2 regions of the Pantoea anthophila genome follow, and region 1 is predicted to be linked to the other one. Evidence: riboswitches for the same ligand, from Rfam matches in the RefSeq annotation. Region 1 holds a riboswitch; the other holds the start of a gene.

Region 1 (7,816 bases):
AGGGTGACTTCACAGGCCAGCTCGGCGTTTTTACACAGCGACATAAAATCACCCGCCTGGGCGCGTGTCGCTTTGTACTCCGGCAAATAGCGCCCGGCTTGTCGCATCATCCATACCGGCGTGACATCCACCGGCTGACGTAACAGGGCACGCAAATAACGATCGTTCTTCAGTTCACTCATCTCAACACTCTCTCAATAACAGGCGTGTAGTGTAGCACTTTCACACTTCAGCGCGGCACAGGGCGACAGTATCTTCAATCAGGCGGCGTGCCACGGTGCCGGGTGGAGGCAGCAGGGGAAGGTCATCAAAACGGAACCAGGCCGCATCCAGCAGCTCTTTGCCATCATGCTGCAGATCGCCGCTGTCATACTCCGCCATGAAGGCGGTCATCAGGGATTGCGGAAAGGGCCACGGCTGAGAGGTCACATAGCGCACGTTTTTGACGCGGATGTTGCTCTCCTCCATCACTTCGCGGGCAACGGCCTGCTCCAGCGTCTCACCGACCTCCACAAAGCCGGCCAGCACGGTATAGACCTTGTTGCGATGGCGGGCATGATTTGCCAGCAGGATTTCATCACCACGACGGATGGCCACGATAATGCAGGGGGCGATTTGCGGATAGTAACGCTCACGGCAATGACTGCACAGGCAGGCAAATTCATGCCTGCTGTGATGCATTTCATGGCCGCAGTAGCCGCACCAGCGATGAGAGCGGTAAAACTCCGCCAGCTGCACACCCCGCCCCGCCAGCTGAAACAGTCCGACGTCCTGATCGATCAACTGCCGCACGGAGAACATATCGGCAGAGCGTGACGCACAAATCAGCCAGACATTTTCGCCCTGCCACTCTCCGATAAGGCGTGCTTTACTGCCAGTCAGACCAAAATTTTCGGCGTTTCCGTGGGGTAAATCACCTTGTGGCAACCAAAGTTTCTGTTCATGGCTGACAATCCACCATCCAGCGTCTACGCTTGAGATTTCGCATTGCATTTATTTCGTCATCCTTAGCGTCAAATCGTACGCTGAAGCCCTGATGTTAAGTGTGTTGATAAACAACTATAACTCACATGGAGTCAGATATGCTTAACCAGTTAAACGTCCTGGCTGAACGCGTAGGTGGCAGTAATGAGCTGGTCGATTCCTGGCTCGAAGCCCGTCGCCAGCTGCTGGTGACCTATTATCATCTGGTCGGCCTGAAGCCCAACAAAGAAGCCCTGACCCGTCTCGATGAGCAGGCGCTGGACAACTTCTGTCACAGCCTGGTCGATTATCTTTCGGCCGGTCACTTCAGTATCTATGAACGTGTTATCAGTGAAATGAACGGTGACAGCCCGATGATTGCGGCTGCGCAGATCTATCCGCCACTGGAAGCCAACACCGAGCGGCTGATGCAGCTCTATGATGGTCACCTGCAACAGGCGATAGACGATGAAAACTGCATGACTTTCCAGCAGGCGCTTTCAGAAGTGGGCGAAGTGCTGGAGTCGCGCTTCACGCTGGAAGATAAGCTGATCCAGCTGGCATGGGATAATCAGCTGGCTACCCCGCCGGTTGCCAATGACAGTCAGATTGCCCGTCCCGCTTAACCGGTATCACCACCAAAAGGGTTGAGATTATCCACTCGCCCTTTTATGCTGAAGAGGTTCCGAGGCCACTACGCCGACGAACCTTTTTTGTTTTTTGCTGTGAAAAACACGATTTTTACGCCCGATCTGCCGGTCAGATTAGGGCGTAAAAAGCGCTTCTTGTCGGAGTGCCCAGCCGGGCTGAGACCGTTAATTCGGGATCCGCGGAACCTGATCAGGTTAGAACCTGCGAAGGGAACAAGAGTAAATTTTTACGGTATGCCAGCATTCTTATGCTGCCGATACCGCTACTCCTTCCGAACTCCGGACAAGCATCGTTCCCCCTGAACAGGAAGATTGCTATGTCTGACCCAAAAATGACCCGTCGTGAACAGCGTGCCCAGGCGCAGGAATTTATCGATTCGCTGCAAAGCGGCAGTGCATTTCCCCAGTCCCGTCGCATCTGGATAACCGGCAGCCGTGACGATATTCGCGTTCCGATGCGCGAGATCACGCTAAGCCCGACCCACACCGGTGGCAGCAAAGCCCAGCCGACCTATGAGCCAAACGAAGCGGTGCCGGTTTACGACACGGCAGGTGCCTATGGCGATCCCGCGGCACAGATCGATGTTCATCGCGGCCTGGAAAAACTGCGCGCCCGCTGGATAGCGGAACGCGATGACAGCGAATACCTGCCACAAAACAGTTCCGGCTACACCCAGCAACGGCTGGCTGATGAGGGGCTGGACCATCTGCGCTTCGATAACTTACCGACGCCGCGCCGGGCCTGTGCAGGCCGCCGCGTCACCCAGCTGCATTATGCCCGCCAGGGGATCATCACCCCGGAAATGGAGTTTATTGCGCTGCGGGAAAATATGGGCCGTGAACGGATTCGCAGTGAAGTGCTGCTGCAACAGCATCCGGGCCACAGTTTTGGTGCGCATCTGCCAGCCAGTATCACGCCGGAGTTTGTGCGGCAGGAGGTGGCAGCCGGACGGGCTATCATCCCTGCCAATATCAATCACCCGGAATCGGAGCCGATGATCATCGGCCGTAACTTTCTGGTTAAGGTGAATGCCAATATCGGTAACTCGGCGGTCACCTCCTCCATCGAAGAGGAAGTGGAAAAACTGGTCTGGTCGACGCGCTGGGGGGCCGATACGGTGATGGATCTCTCTACCGGCCGCTATATTCATGAAACGCGCGAGTGGATTCTGCGGAACAGCCCGGTCCCCATCGGCACCGTGCCGATCTATCAGGCGCTGGAAAAAGTGAACGGCGTGGCCGAGGCGCTGAACTGGGACGTTTTCCGCGACACGCTGCTTGAGCAGGCGGAACAGGGGGTGGATTACTTCACGATACACGCTGGCGTCCTGCTGCGTTATGTCCCGATGACGGCGAAGCGGCTGACCGGGATCGTGTCGCGCGGCGGATCGATCATGGCGAAATGGTGTCTGTCGCATCATCAGGAGAACTTCCTTTATCAGCATTTCCGGGAGATTTGTGAAATCTGCGCCGCTTACGATGTGTCGCTGTCGCTGGGCGATGGTCTGCGGCCGGGTTCGATTCAGGATGCGAACGATGAAGCGCAGTTCGCTGAGCTGCGTACCCTGGGCGAACTGACCCGTATTGCCTGGGAATATGATGTGCAGGTGATGATTGAAGGGCCGGGCCATGTGCCGATGCATATGATCCGCCGCAACATGACCGAACAGCTCGACCTGTGCGATGAGGCCCCCTTCTACACCCTCGGCCCGCTGACCACCGACATCGCACCGGGCTATGACCACTTTACCTCCGGAATCGGGGCCGCCATGATTGGCTGGTTTGGCTGCGCCATGCTCTGTTACGTCACACCTAAAGAGCATCTGGGGCTGCCGAACAAAGAGGATGTCAAACAGGGGCTGATCACCTACAAAATCGCGGCACATGCTGCCGACCTGGCTAAAGGCCATCCCGCTGCGCAGATCCGCGATAACGCCATGTCCAAAGCGCGCTTTGAATTCCGCTGGGAAGATCAGTTCAACCTGGCCCTGGACCCTCTCACCGCCCGCGCCATGCATGATGAAACCCTGCCGCAGGAGTCAGGCAAAGTGGCCCATTTCTGTTCAATGTGCGGCCCTAAATTCTGCTCAATGAAGATTTCTCAGGAGGTGCGTGAGTTTGCGGCACGCCAGGATAGCCGCGCTGAACCAGTGGAAGTGGGCATGGCCCGGATGTCAGAGCATTTCCGCAGCCGCGGGGGTGAGCTTTATCACTCTGCCGATGTTATTGAGGAGGAGTAACCATGTCTGCCTTTCCTGCTACCGCCCCGCGCCTGGGGCTCTATCCGGTGGTTGACAGCCCCGCCTGGATTGAACGCCTGCTGACAGCGGGCGTGCGCACATTGCAGCTGCGCATCAAAGATCAGCCTGATGAGATTGCCGAACCCGCGATTGCTCAGGCGATAGCGCTGGGCAAACGCTACGATGCGCGCCTGTTTATCAATGATTACTGGGAGCTGGCGATCAGACATGACGCCTATGGTGTGCATCTGGGTCAGGAAGATCTGGATGTTGCCGATCTCGCCCGGATTCGCCAGGCAGGATTGCGGCTCGGGATCTCCACCCATGATGATACCGAGCTGGATCGCGCCCTGGCGATCCAGCCCTCTTACATTGCACTGGGACATATCTTCCCGACGCAGACCAAAGCGATGCCCTCTGCGCCTCAGGGCGTGGAACAACTGAAGCGGCACCTGGCACGCCTGACGCACATCCCCACCGTGGCGATTGGCGGTATCTCGATTGCCCGGGCACCGGAAGTCCTGGCAACCGGCGTGGGCAGCATTGCTGTGGTAAGTGCGATTACCCGGGCAGATGACTGGCGTGAAGCCACGCGCACCCTGCTGGCGCTGGCAGAGCCTCACGGATAGCGATTTCCGGAACCTGTCCCGCATCCTGGCGGCAAATACGGTAACGTCCACCACTTTCCGGGAAAGCGGCGCGCAGAAGCAGAGGCTGAGGGTGGCACCTCCTGAACCGGTACTTTAACGTGGCCGTCGTCAGGTGAAGGTTATCTGACCAGGGCCGGTTCCCTCCTCTTGCCGGCCCTGCTTCCTCTTCGGTTTAAGCGACATCGGGAGCGGAAGCAGGCGTCTCATGCTGACAGGAGAGCATGGCGCGTTCCACAGCCGCCCCCAGCCGTGCCAGCGCCTGTTCCGTCTGATCGGTGATGGGCAGCGCAAAGTTCAGACGCAGACAGTTGCGATATTTCCCCGATGCTGAAAAGAGTGAGCCGACGGCAATCTGGATTTTTGACTCGCGCAGTTCGCGGTTAAGCCGGACGGCGTCAAACGCTTCAGGAAGTTCTATCCACATCATAAAACCGCCCTGAGGACGAGAGACGCAGATACCGCAGGGAAAGTAGTGGCGCACCCAGCAGCTGAAAGTTTCATAGTTGTGGTGATAGATCTGCCGCATCCGGCGCAGATGAGGCTGATAATGCCCCTGGCGGATAAACTCGGAAACGGCATGCTGAGGCTGCGTAGCCGTAGAGCCTGTGACGATATATTTCATGTGCAGCACGCGGTCGCGATAACGGCCAGGTGCCACCCAGCCAACCCGCAGACCAGGCGCCAGCGTTTTTGAAAAGGAGCTGCAGAGCAGAACCCGGCCATCCATATCGAGCGCCTTAATGGCGGGCGGACGGGGATATTCCCAGGCTAACTCACCATAAACGTCATCTTCGATGATGGCCGCATCAAAACGCTGCGCCAGCGCCAGTAACGCCCGTTTGCGTGCCTCAGGCATGATAAAGCCGAGCGGATTATTGCAGTTCGGAACAACGATGACCGCTTTAATGGGCCACTGGTCAAAAGCCAGTTCCAGCGCCTCAAGACTGATGCCGGTTATCGCATCGGTCGGAATCTCAATGGCCCGGATGCCAAAGCCACGCAGGGTTTGCATGATACCGTGAAAAGAGGGCGACTCGACGGCGATGATATCGCCCGGTTCACAGACCGCCCGCACGGCTACCGATAAGGCTTCATGGCAGCCGGTCGTGATAACAATATCATCGGCGGTAAGCTGACAGCCGCTATCGATCGCCAGCCGGGCAACCTGTTTCCGCAGCGCGAGGACGCCATAGAGGGTGTCATAATTCAGCAGGCCAGACTCCTGCTTCTGAGCCTGACGGCTGAAGGCTTTCCACAGCGGCTTCAGGGTCGGCTGGGTCAGATCGGGCATGCCGCTGCCCAGTTGCAGTACGTCATCTTCCAGCCGGCTGTTGAGCAGCTCCAGCACCGCGTCCCACTGCGTCACCTCAACAGGCCGCTGCACGGGACGGGTCAGCGCAGGTACCGGCGGCGTGGCTTTGTGCGACGCCACAAAATAGCCGGAGCGCGACTGCGGGATAATCATCTGCTTCTCTTCCAGCAGGCGATAAGCCTGCTGCACCGTGCTGATACTCACCCCATGTTCCGCACTCAGGCTGCGCACAGAGGGCAGACGCTCCCCGCTGCGAAACAAGCCCTGTTCGATACGCTGTGCCAGCAACGTGGCCAGATGTTCATAGCGGGTCATTGTATCCTCTCCTGCCAGCGTGATGATGAGCGACCAGTACAGTCTGGCTTCTTTTTTACCATTCAGATCGCGATCTCTTCAATCTGTATGTTAATAAAAGGTGATTTTTGAGTCTGTATCATACAGGTGTATCCCCGGAAAATAGTGCTCAGGCCAATCATTGAGGAAACTATCATGGGATATGATGAAAATCGCGCCGCTAAGCCTTTTGCCGTTACGCCTTACCTTCTGCTCCGTTATCTCTGGCGCAGCTTCAGACGCTGGCAGCTGCGGCGCGAAACGCGCGCTATTCTGTCGAGACTTAGTGACAGTCAGCTGAAAGATATCGGCATCGACCGCAATGACTGGAATGGCTGAATCAGAGACAAAAAAAACCCTGCCGAAGCAGGGTTTTTATCAGGCGAAGGACGATTAATCGTCTTTGCTGCCGCCTAGGCCGGCGTTCAGCAGTTCAGCCAGACTGGCTGAGGCTTCATCCGCAGTCACCTGCGGTGCAGCCGGAACTTCACCCGCCGCTTTACGGCGCATACGATCCTGATGGTATGCATAACCGGTACCGGCCGGGATCAGACGACCCACGATGACGTTCTCTTTCAGGCCGCGCAGTTCATCACGCTTGCCTGCTACTGCTGCTTCGGTCAGGACACGGGTCGTTTCCTGGAACGATGCGGCAGAGATGAACGATTCGGTTGCCAGTGACGCTTTGGTAATACCCAGCAGGTCACGTACGAAGGTTGCGCCAACTTTTCCGTTCGCTTCCAGATCACGGTTAGAGATCTTGATGCGAGAGAATTCAGCCTGCTCACCTTCCAGGAAGTCGGTGCTTCCTGCGCTCACGATGGTCGCTTTACGCAGCATCTGACGAACGATGACTTCGATGTGCTTATCGTTAATCTTAACGCCCTGCAGACGATAAACTTCCTGCACTTCGTTAGTGATGTAACGGGTCACCGCATGCACACCACGCAAGCGCAGGATGTCATGTGGAGACTCTGGGCCATCGGAAACCACGTCACCGCGCTCAACACGTTCGCCTTCGAACACGTTCAGCTGACGCCATTTCGGAATCATCTCTTCGTATGGCTCACTGCCATCCAGCGGCGTGATGACCAGACGACGTTTACCTTTGGTCTCTTTACCGAAGGAGATGATACCGCTGATCTCAGCCAGGATAGCCGGCTCTTTCGGACGACGCGCTTCGAACAGGTCAGCAACGCGTGGCAGACCACCGGTAATATCCTTGGTACCGCCAGATTCCTGCGGAACACGCGCCAGCGTGTCACCGGCACTGATCTTAACGCCATCTTCCAGCTGAACAATCGCTTTACCCGGCAGGAAGTACTGAGCAGGCATATCAGTGCCTGGGATCAGAACGTCGTTGCCGCTGGCATCAACAATTTTCAGCGCAGGACGCAGATCTTTACCGCCTGACGTACGTTCAGCACTGTCCAGCACCACCAGCGAAGAAAGACCGGTCAGGTCATCTGTCTGACGGGTAATGGTCTGGCCGTCAATCATGTCGGTGAAGCGAATGAAACCGCCTACTTCGGTGATAACTGGCATGGTATGCGGATCCCAGTTTGCTACGGTTTCGCCCGCTGCAACCTGCTCACCATCACCTTTCGCCATGGTAGAACCGTAAGGAACTTTATAGCTCTCTTTGGTACGACCAAATTCATCGATCAT
Region 2 (7,816 bases), 440 kb from region 1:
TTGGTATCGGCACCTCCGAAGTAGAGCATGTGTTTGCCACCCAGACCCTGAAGCAGGGCCGGGCGAAAACCATGAAAATTGAGGTGTTGGGCCAGGCTTCAACCGGCATTACGGCAAAAGATATTGTCCTGGCGATCATCGGCAAAACCGGCAGCGCAGGCGGAACCGGCTATGTGGTTGAGTTCTGCGGTCCGGCCATTCAGGCGCTGAGCATGGAAGGTCGTATGACGCTGTGCAACATGGCGATTGAAATGGGCGCGAAAGCGGGCCTGGTGGCACCGGACGAGACCACCTTCAGCTACCTGAAAGGCCGCCAGTTCTCCCCACAGGGTGAGAAGTGGGAGCAGGCTGTAGAGTACTGGCGCACACTGAAGTCAGATGAAGGCGCGACCTATGATGCGGTGGTCACGCTGCATGCAGAAGAGATTGCGCCACAGGTCACCTGGGGCACCAACCCGGGTCAGGTGATCGCCGTTGATCAGGTGATCCCGAACCCGGCCTCATTCGCCGATCCGGTGGAGCGCGCCTCAGCGGAAAAAGCGCTGGCGTATATGAATCTGCAGCCGGGCATCCGACTGACCGACGTCGCGATTGATAAAGTCTTTATCGGCTCCTGCACCAACTCACGCATTGAGGATCTGCGTGCCGCCGCCGCTATCGCCAAAGGCCGCAAAGTTGCGCCGGGTGTGGTTGCGATGGTGGTGCCCGGTTCCGGTCCGGTAAAAGCACAGGCGGAAGCGGAAGGTCTGGATAAAATCTTCCTGGAAGCGGGCTTTGAGTGGCGTCTGCCAGGCTGCTCCATGTGTCTGGCGATGAATAATGACCGCCTCAACCCCGGCGAGCGTTGCGCGTCAACCAGCAACCGTAACTTTGAAGGTCGTCAGGGCCGCGGTGGACGAACCCATCTGGTCAGCCCGGCAATGGCCGCAGCGGCAGCCGTCACCGGCCACTTTGCCGACATCCGTGAACTGACGACAGGAGCATAAGTCATGGCGAATAAATTTACTCAGCACACCGGCATCGTTGCGCCGCTGGACGCCGCAAACGTCGATACCGACGCGATCATCCCTAAGCAGTTTTTGCAGAAGGTGACCCGCACCGGTTTTGGTCAGCACCTGTTCCATGACTGGCGCTTTGAAGATGACGCTGGCACGGTCCCTACCCCCAGCTTTGTGCTGAACAAGCCAGAGTTTAAAGGCACCAGCATTCTGCTGGCGCGCGAGAACTTTGGCTGTGGCTCCTCTCGTGAACACGCTCCGTGGGCGCTGACCGATTTCGGTTTTCACGTGGTGATTGCGCCAAGCTTCGCCGATATCTTCTACGGCAACAGCTTCAACAATCAGCTGCTGCCGGTGAAGTTAAGCGAAGAGGAAGTGGATGAGCTGTTCCGGCTGGTTGCGGCTCAGCCAGGCATCAGCTTTACGGTCGATCTGGAAGCTCAGACGGTGACCGCAGGCGATAAAGTCTACCCGTTTGAACTCGACAGCTTCCGTCGCCACTGCATGATCAACGGCCTCGACAGCATCGGTCTGACCCTGCAGCATGAAGCGTCAATTTCGCAGTATGAGCAGAATCAACCCGCCTTCCTGCGCTGATTGCGTTAAGACAGGGCTAATCTGACAGCAACAATTTAGCTTAACGCGCAGGGAACACGGTCAGAGGAGGAAAGCGTCCCGCGCCAGGGACAAAAACGTCGGGAGCGTTTTTGAACAACGCAATGCGTTGGCCCGTTTACGGGCGCACCTCATGGATGAGGTGCGTAATCGCGCGGGCCGAGCGGCCAGGGATTGGCTTAAGCGCCTTTCCGATCTGACCGTGTTCCCTGAGCAGGCTCGCTATCACAGCGACCGGTCCAGATTCCTCAATAGTTAAAAAAAGGGCGACATCCTGTCGCCCTTCTTCTTTATACGTCGCGCACCCGTGCCGACATCACCAGCGCCACAATCGCCAGCCCGAATGCCAGCCAGTAGACCGCCTCATGTCCCAGCCGCTCGCTCAGCGTACCCTGAATCACCCCGGCCAGAATCATGCCGGTTGAGATGGAGTTGGTGAACAGGGTGGTTGCGGCGCCAGGCCGTCCCGGCATCAGATCCTGGAACCACAACATCCCAATCCCGGCAATAATCCCGACAAACACCGCATTAAACAGCTGCAATACCATCAGTGACGTGCGGGAGTTAAACAGCACCAGCCCCAGATAAAACAGGACTCCGGCGGCCACCGCCACCAGCATTAACCGGCGCTTGCCCATGCGGCGGGCGTAATGCCCGGCCAGCAGCATCACCGGGATCTCCAGCCCGGCGGCCGTGCCCATCAGCAGACCCGCCAGCTTTTCCGGCAGGCCAAGCGTCGTACTGATATAGAGCGGCATATCAATGATATACATGGTATTGCAGGTCCACATCACCACCGAGGCGATAAACAGCAGGCGCACATCCCGGTCGCGCCAGCCGTTTAGCGGCAGACCGCCGCTTTGCAGCAGCGGCTGCGCACGGGGCACTGACGGCAGGGTAAACCAGACCAGCAGGATACAGATCAGAAACAGCGCGGCGGCCACCATAAACAGCGTGACAAAACCATAGTTCAGCGCCAGCGCAAATGAGAGCGGCGGCCCGATGACCCACGCCAGCGACAGCTGCGCGCGCATCACCGAACTGAACATGACCGCTTCACGCGCCGACTGATCGGCATATTCCCGTGCCAGCGCAAAGAGCTGAGGCATCGAAACGCTGGCGAGCGCCGACAGCAGCACACCCAGCGTAATCAGCGTCAGGTAGTGGCGACTGAAGGCAAACAGCAGCGCATTAACCAGCGCCATCAGGCAGCAGAACAGAATGATATTACGGCGGTCCCCCACGCTGTCCGAACGCTTCGCCACCAGCATGCTCACCAGGATACCGGCCACCGCATTGATGGTAAAAAACAGTCCGACCCAGAAAGGGCGGGCCTGCACTTCGCGCGTCAGAAACAGGCTCAGCGTCGGTGCCTGCAATGCGCCCGCCACGCCCAGCATGAACGAGGCGACCATAAAAGCGAGGTAAACCGGATTGATGCGGCGCTGCCGCGTTAACAGCGATTTCATAGCGAAATCCCTTAGAGGCTAAACAGAGAGGAAAAAAAGAAGGGTAGACCATACCGCGCACGATGAAAAAAGCCAGCAGAGATCCTCTGCTGGCGGTGTAAATGCACCCTACTCAGAAAAGCACTCCGCTGAACAGCGAAGTCAGGGTTGAACGCCATTCCAGACTGAATGCCTCCCGCTCTTCCCATAGCGCAAAGTTTGCTCTTAAAATGAGGCAGAAAAAACAGAGCGCTTTTCAGCAGGAGTTCCTCTTTTATGTCCTCGTCCCGTCTGAAGCAGCAATTCATTCGCCTGTGGCAGAGCTGCCAGGGCCAGTCGCAGGCCATTACGCTCAGCGAACTGGCTGACCTGCTGCACTGCTCGCGCCGCCACATGCGCAATCTGCTCAACCGGATGCAGGCGGCAGGCTGGCTGGTCTGGCAGGCAGAAGCGGGACGCGGCAGGCGGTCACATCTGACGTTCTGCTATACCGGGCTGGCTTTACAGCAGCAGCGTGCCGAAGATCTGCTGGAGCAGGATCGCATCGATCAGCTGGTCCAGCTGGTGGGCGATAAGGATCAGGTGCGGCAGATGATCAGTGCGCATCTCGGCCGCAGTTTCCGGCAGGGCAAGCATATCCTGCGGGTGCTCTACTATCGTCCCCTGCTCAATCTGCTGCCTGGCTCGCCGCTGCGGCGCTCTGAAACGCACATCGCCCGACAGATTTTTAATGGGCTGACGCGGATAAATGAGGAAAACGGGGAAATCGAGCCCGATATTGCGCATCACTGGCAGCAGACCTCCCCGCTTCACTGGCGCTTCTTTCTGCGTCCGGCCATTCGTTTTCATCACGGTCGGGAGCTGGAGATGGCGGATGTCATCGCCACCCTGGAGCGTCAGCGCCCTCATCCGCTCTTTTCCCACATTGCGGAGATCTCCTCACCCGCCCCCTGGACGCTGGATGTGCATCTGAGCCAGCCCGACGACGGCCTGCCCTGGCTGCTGGGCAGCGTCAGCGCGATGATCCTGCCGCGCGAGTGGCCGACGATTCAGGATTTTGCCCGCCAGCCAATCGGCACCGGCCCCTATCGGGTGATCCGCAATCATGAGAGCCAGCTGAAGATTGAAGCCTTTGATGATTACTTTGGCTTTCGCGCCCTGATCGATGATGTCTCTATCTGGGTGCTGCCCGACATCAGCGATGAGCTGGTCTATGCCGGTGTGCGCCTGCAGGGGGACGCTGCGGATGAGATTCAGGAGGAGAGCCGCCTTGAAGAGGGCTGCTACTATCTGCTGTTTGACCAGCGTTCAGAGCAGGGCCGCAATGAGGCAGTCAGGCGCTGGGTCAGTTATCTCTTTAACCCTATCGCCCTGCTCAACCACGCGGGCGTCGGCTATCAGCGATACTGGTTTCCGGCTTATGGCCTGCTGCCGCGCTGGCACCACCGCCGGGACCTGACCCCGGTCGAAAAGCCGCCCGGCCTGACCCATCTGACGCTGACCTGGTACAGTCAGCACGTGGAGCATGAGGGCATCGCCAATGCGCTGCGTCCCCTGCTGGCCCAACAGGGCGTCACGCTGGAAACCCGTGAGATCAGTTATGAAAGCTGGTATCAGGGCGACGCGGAGAGTGATATCTGGCTCGGCAGCGTCAACTTTACCCTGCCGCTGAACTGGTCGCTGTTCGCCCAGCTGTATGAGATCCCGCTGCTGCATCACTGCCTGCCGATTGACTGGCACAGTGACGCGGCCCGCTGGCGCGAGAAAACGCTGCCGCTGGCCGAGTGGAGCAAACAGCTGGTTGAAGAGGCGGGCCTGCATCCGCTGTTTCATCACTGGCTATTGCTTGAGGGCCAGCGCAGCATGCGTGGCGTGCGGATGAATACCCTGGGCTGGTTTGATTTTAAATCGGCCTGGTTTGCGCCGCCGGCACTGTGACGCTTTCGCCACGGCGCTGAAATGACTAGAATGTGACGTTCTCAACGGGGTGCCGCCTGCCACCAGCAAGCAGCTGAGAGAGACCCGTCGAACCTGATTCGGTTAATACCGACGTAGGGATTTGAGAGGCCGTTGTGCTCAGATCCTTTGCGACTCATCCCCTATTCTCCTGAAGGAGCGCAAAGTGTTAAACAAAGTTCTGCCGGTATTGCTGTTACTCTCCGCCCCCGTTCTGGCGGCTAAACCGGTCCTCACGGTCTACACCTACGACTCCTTCTCTGCCGACTGGGGCCCTGGCCCGGCGGTAAAAAAAGCCTTTGAGGCGCAGTGCAACTGTGAGCTGAAATTCGTCACGCTGGAAGATGGCGTCTCGCTGCTGAACCGCGTGCGGATGGAAGGCAAAAACAGCAAAGCGGATCTGGTGCTGGGGCTGGATAACAATCTGGTGCAGGCGGCGCAGAAAACCGGTCTGTTTGCTGAAAGTCAGGTCGACACCGCAAAACTTACCCTGCCTGGCGGCTGGCACGACACCACCTTTGTGCCGTTTGACTATGGCTACTTCGCCTTTGTCTATGACAAAACCCGGCTGAAAAACCCGCCCAGGAGCCTGAAAGAGCTGGTCGACAGCCCGGAAAAGTGGCGGGTGATCTACGAAGATCCCCGCACCAGTACCCCCGGCTTAGGCCTGCTGCTGTGGATGCAGAAGGTCTACGGCGACCAGGCTCCGCAGGCGTGGCAGAAGCTGGCGCAGAAAACCGTAACGGTGACCAAAGGCTGGAGCGAAGCCTATGGCCTGTTCCTGAAGGGCGAAGGCGATCTGGTGCTGAGTTACACCACCTCTCCGGCTTACCACATCATCGAAGAGAAAAAAGAGAACTACGCCGCCGCCCCGTTTGCCGAAGGACACTATCTGCAGGTGGAAGTGGCCGCACAGTTAGCCAGCAGTAAACAGCCTGCGCTGGCACAGCAGTTCATGCAGTTTATGGTCTCGCCTGCGTTCCAGCGCACCATTCCCACCGGCAACTGGATGTACCCGGTGATCGATACGCCGCTGCCTGCCGGTTTTGCCAGCCTGACGGTGCCGTCCACCGCCCTGCAGTTCTCGCCTGAAGAGGTGGCTACACAGCGTTCAGGCTGGATCAGCCAGTGGCAACGCGCCGTCAGCCGCTGATGCCGCGCTGGCTGATCCCCGGCTCGCTCGCCACGCTGCTGCTAACCGGCGTGGCGCTGCTGGCCTTTGGCGCACTCTGGATGGCCGCGCCAGGCCTGGAGTGGCGCAGCGTGCTGCAGGATGCGTATCTGCGGCACGTAATCGGCTTCTCTTTCGGTCAGGCGCTGCTCTCCGCCCTGCTCTCCCTGCTGCCTGCGGTGCCGCTGGCGCGGGCGCTCTATCGACGCCGTTTTCCCGGCCGCCAGCTGCTGCTGCGTCTCTGTGCCATGACCCTGGTCCTGCCGGTACTGGTGGCGGTGTTTGGTCTGTTAACCGTCTATGGCCGCGTTGGCTGGCTGGCGCAACTCTGTCAGCTGCTGGGCATCGGTTATCACTTCTCACCCTATGGTCTGCCGGGCATTTTGCTGGCGCACGTCTTCTTTAATCTGCCGCTGGCGACGCGTCTGATGCTGCAGGCGCTGGAGAGCATTCCGGCCGAGCAGCGTCAGCTCGCCGCGCAGCTCGACCTGCGCGGCTGGCACCATTTTCGCCTGCTGGAGTGGCCGTGGCTGCGGCGTCAGTTGCTGCCGACCGGCGCGCTGATCTTTATGCTCTGCTTTGCCAGCTTTGCCACCGTGCTGTCACTGGGGGGCGGGCCGCAGGCTACCACGCTCGAACTGGCGATTTTCCAGGCGCTGAGTTATGACTACGATCCGGGCCGTGCCGCGCTGCTGGCGCTGATTCAGCTCGGCTGCTGCCTGACGCTGGTGCTGCTCAGCCAGCGCTTCAGTAAGGCGATCCCCGCCGGCACCCGTCAGCTGAAGGGCTGGCGCGATCCGCAGGATTCGTGGGGCGCACAGCTCAGCGATGCGCTGCTCATCCTGCTGGCGTTGCTCCTGCTACTGCCTCCGCTGGCGGCGGTGATTGTGGAGGGTCTGCATGGCGGAGTGCGCGGTGCGCTGGCTCAGCCTGCTCTCTGGCGGGCAACCCTGACCTCATTACGCATCGCCACCGGGGCCGGATTAATCTGCGTGGTGCTGACCATGATGCTGCTCTGGAGCAGCCGCGAGCTGCGTCTGCGCCAGCATCTGGCGGCGGCCACGCTTATCGACACCAGCGGAATGCTGATTCTGGCGATGCCGGGCATTGTGCTCGCCACCGGCTTTTTCCTGCTGTTCAACGCCACCATCGGCCTCCCCGACTCCGCCGAAGGGCTGGTGATGTTTACCAATGCGCTGATTGCCATTCCCTATGCGCTGAAAGTGCTGGAAAACCCGATGCGCGACACCGCAGAGCGTTACGGCAGACTCTGCCATTCACTGGATATTCAGGGCTGGAACCGGCTGCGGCTGATCGAGTTGCGGGCGCTGAAACGTCCGCTGGCCCAGGCGCTGGCCTTTGCCTGCGTGCTGTCGATTGGTGATTTTGGCGTGGTGGCGCTGTTTGGCAGCGCCGACTTCCGCACGCTGCCGTTCTATCTCTATCAGCAGATAGGCGCCTATCGTGGCGCTGATGGTGCGGTCACCGCCCTGCTGCTGCTGCTGCTCTGCTTATTGCTGTTCACGCTAATGGAAAAATTACCGGGCCGCCATGCTGACTCTTGATAACCTTACCTATCTCTACCAGCATCTGCCGATGCGCTTCAGCTTCAGGGCCACACGCGGTGA

Evidence for each region. Region 1 has a riboswitch for thiamine pyrophosphate ahead of thiC (phosphomethylpyrimidine synthase ThiC). Riboswitches for the same ligand answer to the same signal wherever they lie in the genome.
Region 2: linked by a shared signal. The riboswitch ahead of thiB (thiamine ABC transporter substrate binding subunit) and the one ahead of thiC (phosphomethylpyrimidine synthase ThiC) in region 1 are both predicted to bind thiamine pyrophosphate.

The regions. Positions count from the first base shown of each region.
Region 1 is NZ_CP110473.1:3,702,653-3,710,468, forward strand. It holds gene hemE (uroporphyrinogen decarboxylase) at 1-182, opposite strand, end outside; gene nudC (NAD(+) diphosphatase) at 223-993, opposite strand; gene OJ965_RS19760 (Rsd/AlgQ family anti-sigma factor) at 1,083-1,589, shown strand; TPP riboswitch at 1,743-1,843, shown strand; gene thiC (phosphomethylpyrimidine synthase ThiC) at 1,931-3,853, shown strand; gene thiE (thiamine phosphate synthase) at 3,856-4,482, shown strand; gene OJ965_RS19775 (aminotransferase-like domain-containing protein) at 4,676-6,130, opposite strand; gene OJ965_RS19780 (DUF1127 domain-containing protein) at 6,305-6,487, shown strand; gene rpoC (DNA-directed RNA polymerase subunit beta') at 6,542-7,816, opposite strand, start outside.
Region 2 is NZ_CP110473.1:3,258,837-3,266,652, forward strand. It holds gene leuC (3-isopropylmalate dehydratase large subunit) at 1-986, shown strand, start outside; gene leuD (3-isopropylmalate dehydratase small subunit) at 990-1,595, shown strand; gene OJ965_RS17810 (MFS transporter) at 1,904-3,082, opposite strand; gene sgrR (HTH-type transcriptional regulator SgrR) at 3,338-4,999, shown strand; TPP riboswitch at 5,035-5,137, shown strand; gene thiB (thiamine ABC transporter substrate binding subunit) at 5,184-6,170, shown strand; gene thiP (thiamine/thiamine pyrophosphate ABC transporter permease ThiP) at 6,146-7,753, shown strand; gene thiQ (thiamine ABC transporter ATP-binding protein ThiQ) at 7,740-7,816, shown strand, end outside.